3 regions of the Mesorhizobium sp. C268A genome follow, and region 1 is predicted to be linked to each of the others. Evidence: predicted binding sites of a transcription regulator. Region 1 holds the regulator's gene; each other region holds the start of a gene.
The links. The regulator PhoB, encoded in region 1, activates phosphate uptake and scavenging genes when phosphate is short. The targets are predictions, from matches to a motif close to TGTCATNNANCTGTCAT.
Positions count from the first base shown of each region.

Region 1 (2,265 bases):
CAGCAGCAGCGCCTGTGCATCGCGCGCGCCATCGCCGTGTCGCCGGAGGTGATCCTGATGGACGAGCCCTGCTCGGCGCTCGATCCGATCGCCACCGCCCGTGTCGAGGAGCTGATCGACGAACTGCGCCAGAACTACACGATCGTCATCGTCACCCACTCGATGCAGCAGGCGGCGCGCGTGTCGCAGCGTACAGCGATGTTCCATCTCGGCTATCTCGTCGAGGAGGGCGCCACCGACAAGATGTTCACCAACCCCGACGACAAGCGCACCCAAGACTACATTACCGGCCGCTTCGGCTGAGCCGTCCGGCGGGTGAATTTTCAGGCACGAGGACCAAGATCATGGGTGAACATACCGTCGCCTCCTTCGATGAAGAGCTCGGGCAGATCAGCAAGCTGATCCGCGACATGGGCGATCTGGCCGGCTCGATGGTCAGCGGCTCGACCAGGGCGCTGCTCAATTCGGACAATGCGCTGGCACAGCGTGTCGTTTCCGACGACGCCATCATGGATGCGCGCCAGCGCGAACTGGACGACCGCGCCATCACGCTGATCGCCAAGCGCCAGCCGATGGCCAACGATCTGCGCGCCGTGGTCGGCTCGATCCGCATGGCCGGCGACCTCGAGCGCATCGGCGATCTCGCCAAGAACATCGCCAAACGCGTCGGCACCGTGGGCTTGAGCGTCACGCCGCGCGACCTCTCGCACTCCATCGATGCCATGGCGCAACTGGTGCTGATCCAGGTGCAAGGCGTCGTCGAGGAATATGCCGCCACCGATGCGGCAGCGCTTGCAAAACTCAGGAATGACGACGAGCGCATCGACGTCAAATACACGTCCGTGTTTCGTGAGCTCTTGACCTACATGATGGAAGACCCTCGCAACATCACCGCCTGCACGCATCTCTTGTTCTGCGCCAAGAATCTTGAGCGCATCGGCGATCATGTCACCAACATCGCCGAAAATGCGTATTATGTGCTGACCGGCCAGCAATTGCCCGCCAATCGTCCGAAGCAGGACGAGACGGCGATGGCCACGCCGGCCTGATGAGGGTGAACTGCCTATGATCGCGCCACGCATCATGGTCGTGGAGGACGAGGAGCCGCTAGGCGTGCTCCTCCGCTACAACCTCGAATCCGAAGGCTATCAAGTCGAGGTGGTGACACGCGGCGACGAGGCCGAGATCCGCCTGCAGGAAAACGTGCCCGATCTCCTGGTGCTCGACTGGATGGTGCCCGCTGTTTCCGGCATCGAGCTCTGCCGGCGGCTTAGAGTGCGGCCCGAAACCGAGCGGCTGCCGATCATCATGCTGACCGCGCGCGGTGAGGAAAGCGATCGCGTGCGCGGCCTGTCCACCGGCGCCGACGACTATCTGGTCAAGCCATTCTCGACGCCGGAGTTCATGGCGCGCGTGAAGGCGCTGCTGCGCCGGGCCAAGCCGGAAGTGCTGTCCAGCGTGCTCAAGGTCGGCGACATCGTGCTCGACCGCGAGTCGCACCGTGTCTACCGCAAGAAGAGCGAGATCAGGCTCGGACCGACCGAGTTCCGGCTGCTCGAATTCATGATGCGCCATCCCGGCCGCGTGTTCTCGCGCAGCCAACTGCTCGACAATGTCTGGGGCGAGACGATCTATATAGACGAGCGAACCGTCGACGTGCATGTCGGGCGGCTGCGCAAGGCCGTCAACAACGGCCGCATGCCGGATGTCATCCGTACCATTCGCGGCGCCGGCTACGCGATCAGGGAAGACTAGGATCCTGCGCGTCGCGCCGTTGCCGGCCATTCACGCGACATGCTTGCCGGATTTGGGCTGAATACCCGGCGCAAAAATCTCCTGGTCGACGAAGCCGAGCGCGCGCGTGGCACAGCCTTCGCGGATCAGCGGCAGCTCGTTGGGCTCGGTGTCGAAGGAGATCGACTTCGAGTGCTGGCCGCCGGCGGTCTGGGCGATCGCTTCGCGCAATGCCGGTTCGATCAGGTCGAACGCGGCGGCGCTGACGCCGACCATGGCGACGGGGGCCGGGTCGATCAGCGCAAACAGGCTGCCGAGGCCGAAGCCGAGCGCCTCACCGGCCCTGCGATAGGCTTCGCGCTCCGGTCCGTCCGTCTCTCGCGCACGAGCGGCCAGCGCCCGCATATCAGCGTCGCCGATATCGACCGGCTCGGCATCCTCGCCCATCATTTTGGCGCTGCGCCAGATGGCGTAGTTTCCGGCATAGGCTTCCACGCAGCCGCGCCGCCCGCAGCGGCAGAGCGCGCCGCC
Region 1 is NZ_JAMYVX010000001.1:4,049,959-4,052,223, forward strand. Features, by position in the region: gene pstB (phosphate ABC transporter ATP-binding protein PstB) at 1-303, shown strand, start outside; gene phoU (phosphate signaling complex protein PhoU) at 345-1,049, shown strand; gene phoB (phosphate regulon transcriptional regulator PhoB) at 1,066-1,755, shown strand; gene NKL06_RS19775 (ROK family protein) at 1,786-2,265, opposite strand, start outside.

Region 2 (2,265 bases), 120 kb from region 1:
CGCCTGCTGCGCAGTCTGCTGGCCGGCCAGCATCTTCTCGAACTCCTCGTTCTCGATGTCGCGCACCTGCGGCAGGTTGACGAGGCGCACGCCCTTCGAGTTCTCGGTCGGCGCCTTGCCCAGCATCTGCAGGATCGGCGTCTCACGGCCCGGGTTCTTGTCATAGAAGCCGGACTTCTTGGTCGCCTCATAGGCAGCGAGCGTCACCGGCAGATAACCCGACTTCTGATGCAGATACTCCTGCACTTCGGTCTTGGACAGGTAGGAGAAGAACGCCGCGACGCCCTTGTATTCCTCGTCCGATTTGTTGCCGAACACCCACAGGCTGGCGCCGCCCGGCGTGGTGTTCTGGGGCGCGCCCTTGGCGTCACTATCATAGGGAAGCTGGCCGATGCCGTAGTTCATGCCCGACTTGACGATGTCACCGAGACCCCCCGACGATTCGGTGAAGATGCCGCATTCTCCGGCAAGAAAGATCTGCTTGGCTTCGGATGTACGGCCGCCATATTTGAAGGTGCCGTCCTTGGCCAGGTCGGCGAGCGCCTGGAAATGATTGACGAAGATCGGCGCATTGATCTTGAGCTCGACGTCGGTTCCGGCAAGTCCGTTCTGGTTGGTGCCATAGGAAACGTCGTTCCAGGCCGCGAAGGCCTCAAGGTGGATCCAGGTCAACCACGTCGAGGTATAGCCGCAGGAAGCGGCGCCGCTCGCCTTGATCTTCTTGGCGGCTTCCCACACCTCGTTCCAGGTCTTTGGCGGGTTGTTCACATCAAGCCCGGCCTTCTGGAAAATATCCTTGTTGTAGTAGAGGATGGGCGACGAGGAATTATAGGGGAAGGACAGCATGGTCCCGTCCGGCTTCGAATAGTAGCCGACGATGCCGGGCAAATACTGGCTCTTGTCGAAGGTCACGCCGGCGCTGGTCAGCACATCGGCCACCGGCTTGATCGCACCTTCGGCGGCCATCATGACGCCGGTACCCACGTCGAACACCTGGATGATATCGGGCGCTTGCCCCGCACGAAAGGCAGCGATGCCGGCATTCAGCGTTTCGGGATAGGTGCCCTTGAAAACAGGGAGAATTTCATAGTCGCTCTGGCTGGCATTGAAATCCTTGGCGATCTTGTCGACCACCTCGGCATTGGCGCCGGTCATTGCATGCCACCAACTGATCTGGGTGGCGGCGAAGGCGGAGGTGGTGGAAAGCAGGGTCAAGGTGGCGGCAACACCGGCCGCAAAGCCGAACAACTTCATGTTTCATCTCCCGTTTGTCATTGGCGAAAGGGGCACTCCCGCAAAGGCAATATGTGTCGCTGATGACAATCGGACAACGGATTTGTTGCTGTTTCGTGAATTTCATACCCGGCTAACTTCGCGCCCCCTCGCCTTGCAACGAGGACAGAGAGAAATGCCAAGCCGGCTCAGCGATAGAATGGGGCATGGTGGGCCTGCAAGGATCGCCGACCGCCCAGCGATGCGTGAAGGGCCCGCGTGACAGCGCCACGCACCTGCACCGTGAGGCCGCCAAACCGGCGCTCGGCCAGATCGAGATCGGCCGAGCGGCATCGCGCCAGGCGCTGCTGTAACCGTGCGTCTGGAATGAGACAGGATCGCCGCAACGTACAACCCGAAAAACCCGCTGTAGTTGTAGTTCGCATAACCGATTCTTCGTCAAGCGTGGCATACTAATCAAGTGGACGGCTTGATTGCTGTGGGAGAGCAGGTGGGCGAGATGCTGACGGTCTATAATTGTATCGTGCATGAGCACGATCTGAGACTGGTCGCACTGGCAGCGCTCATTTGCGGTATTTCTTCCTTCTCGGCGGTCAACCTGCTTCGCCATGTCGACCGCTCGAGCGAGCGCAACCGCTATACCTGGCTGATGATAGCAGCCACTTCCACCGGCTTCGGTATCTGGGCGACGCACTTCATCGCAATGCTTGCCTTTTCTCCCGGAATCCCCAACGCCTACAATACGGAAATGTCGGCGCTTTCGCTCGCCGGTTCCGTCGCCCTGACCGCTGCGGGCATGTGGATCGCCACCTTGCGCCGGGGCATCGACTACCCTCTGGTCGGCGGCGCGGTCCTCGGCGCTGGTATCGCCGCCATGCACTATATCGGCATGGCCGCTTTCGAGGTCGAAGGGCGCATCGTCTGGAACCCGCTGCTGGTCGGCGTCTCGGTGCTGGCAGGCGTGACCCTCGCCGCGCTGGCGCTGCTGGTCGTGTTGCGACGGCCGTCCATGCAGGCCACAATCGCCGCCGC
Region 2 is NZ_JAMYVX010000001.1:4,171,112-4,173,376, reverse strand. Features, by position in the region: gene ugpB (sn-glycerol-3-phosphate ABC transporter substrate-binding protein UgpB) at 1-1,254, opposite strand, end outside; gene NKL06_RS20385 (hypothetical protein) at 1,440-1,586, shown strand; gene NKL06_RS20380 (bifunctional diguanylate cyclase/phosphodiesterase) at 1,733-2,265, shown strand, end outside.
Region 2: the regulator PhoB is predicted to act here: its motif matches at 1,317-1,333, upstream of ugpB (sn-glycerol-3-phosphate ABC transporter substrate-binding protein UgpB).

Region 3 (2,265 bases), 4.0 Mb from region 1:
TCGAGGCCTCATGCGACATGCGGCCAAGTGCCGTGCGCTTCACCGGCCTGGACTTAGGATCGTAAGGGTCGATCTCGACCACCCAGTCGAAGCGGTTGGCCTCGTTCGGTTCCTTGTCGAGGTTGAAGCGGTCATGGAAGCGGCCGCGGCCATAGATGTCGGAGCCATCGAAGCCGTAACGGTCAAGCAGGTCGGCGGTCGGCGCCCTTTTCGGGTCGCCGCCGAAAATGTCGGACACGCCTTCCTCGCAGGTCAGCACCGTACCCCAGGGGGTGAAACCGCCGCTGCAGTTGTAGCTGGTGCCGAGCACTTTGGTGCCAGTCGCGTCGGCCGAGGTCTTCATCAGCGCATGGCCGGCAACCGGTCCGGAAACGGTCATTTCGGTGTTGGCGGTGATGCGGCGGTTCAGCGGGCTGTCCGCCACGCTTGCCCACTTGCCGTCCTTCAATTGCACCTCGACGATCGAATGGCCCATCGCGGCCATACCGAGATCGACCTGTTCCCTGGTCATCGTCTTGCCGGCATCGCCCTCGGTCATCCCCGGAAACATCACATTGGGCGAGATGTATTCGTTGTTGACGCAGAGCAGGCCATGATCGGAATTCACCGTACCCTTGGGCAGCGGCATGAAGGCGATGTAGTCGCAATTGTAGCCGAAGCGCTTTTCCTGTTCCTCCGCCGCGACCTTGTTGCCGTCGAATTCGGCGAGGCCGGCTGCAAGCGGATCGCCCCAGCGCGCGACGATGGTCGTCTCATAGCCTTCGGCGGCGGCATGGGTCTTGCCGTAGACCCGTTTCAGCTCGGGAAAGCCGAGCGTCGACTGCGCTGTGGCGGCATGCGTTTCGCCGGCAAACAAGGAGCCGACAAAGCTGCCGCCGGCAATCAGCGCGCCGGAGGCGAGGCTGCCTTTCAAAAGAGACCGGCGCGAGACGCGCTCGGCGATGATTTCGCGGATGACGGGGGAGGATGAAGACGGTGCATTGGCCATGGTGTCTGCCTCTCAGGGTGGATGTTACGGCGCACCGTTGCCTTAGTCTGCTTAGGCAACATTCACATGACATGAAAGGAAGGGTTTGCCGCAAGTGGGCGCGGCAGTGGGCATCGCTCAGCCCTTGGTGCAGGTCGAGGCGGTGAAGGCGCCGTCGGGCTGCTTCAGAATGATGTCGAATGACGGGGCGGTCTCGCCGTCCAGTGTTGCCTGTGTCATGGAGACGGAGTTGCCACCGGTGGTATAGCCGCCCAGCGGCCCGAGCCAGGTGATCTCGCCATTGGCATTCATCTGATAGTTGTAGCCTTGCGTCGCGGTGCCGAATGTCACCGGACCACTATAGACATTGCCCTTGATAGTGATGTCGCCGAGGTTGAGGAAGGCGCCGAGCAAATAGACCTCGCAATGATAGGTGCCGTCCGGAAGCTTGCCCTCGCTGAAATCGGCGCGCGCGGCGCCGCTCGTTGCCATCAGCAGCAGGATGCCGGAAATGTATGAGATGCGAGATGTCATGACGTCACTCTTCTGAAGGGCGAGCTTGCCCTATTTTTGCGCGGTGCCGCAACATTGTTCGCCCGGAACCCACGGCCGGAGATCAAAAACTAGGCATTTGTCCTATTTGGGCGAAAATTAGGCAAAAGTAGTGTGCGATGCGCAAATTTGCCTCAATCAATTTTTACCGGCTGCCTTTGTTTTTCTCCAGCTCATATACCAACCGGCTGATAAGGCTCGGCTATTCCATCTTCGTGAGCGGCGCCTTCGCGTTTGGCACGGCAGTTGCTTTGCATTGTCGCGGTGCAATCAAACAGCTTGGGAGTCTTCGGTATGAGGGGTAATTTCTCCACAATAACAAAAATGTTTTCGGCCGGCGTGGTCGCCGCCGGCCTGTCGATGTCGTCTCCGGCCAAGGCCGCCGAAGACACGATCAAGGTCGGCATTCTGCATTCGCTGTCGGGGACCATGGCGATTTCGGAGACGACGCTGAAAGACGCCATGCTGATGCTCATCGAAGAGCAGAACGCCAAGGGCGGTCTGCTCGGCAAGAAGCTCGAGGCGGTCGTTGTCGATCCGGCCTCCAACTGGCCGCTCTTTGCCGAAAAGGCGCGCGAGCTGATCTCGAAGGACAAGGTCGCCGCCGTGTTCGGCTGCTGGACCTCGGTGTCGCGCAAATCGGTGTTGCCGGTGTTCTCGGAACTCGACAACATCCTGTTCTACCCCGTCCAGTATGAGGGCGAGGAAAGCGAGCGCAACGTGTTCTACACCGGCGCCGCCCCGAA
Region 3 is NZ_JAMYVX010000001.1:22,067-24,331, reverse strand. Features, by position in the region: gene NKL06_RS00125 (PhoX family protein) at 1-988, opposite strand, end outside; gene NKL06_RS00120 (hypothetical protein) at 1,106-1,501, opposite strand; gene urtA (urea ABC transporter substrate-binding protein) at 1,814-2,265, shown strand, end outside.
Region 3: the regulator PhoB is predicted to act here: its motif matches at 1,044-1,060, upstream of NKL06_RS00125 (PhoX family protein).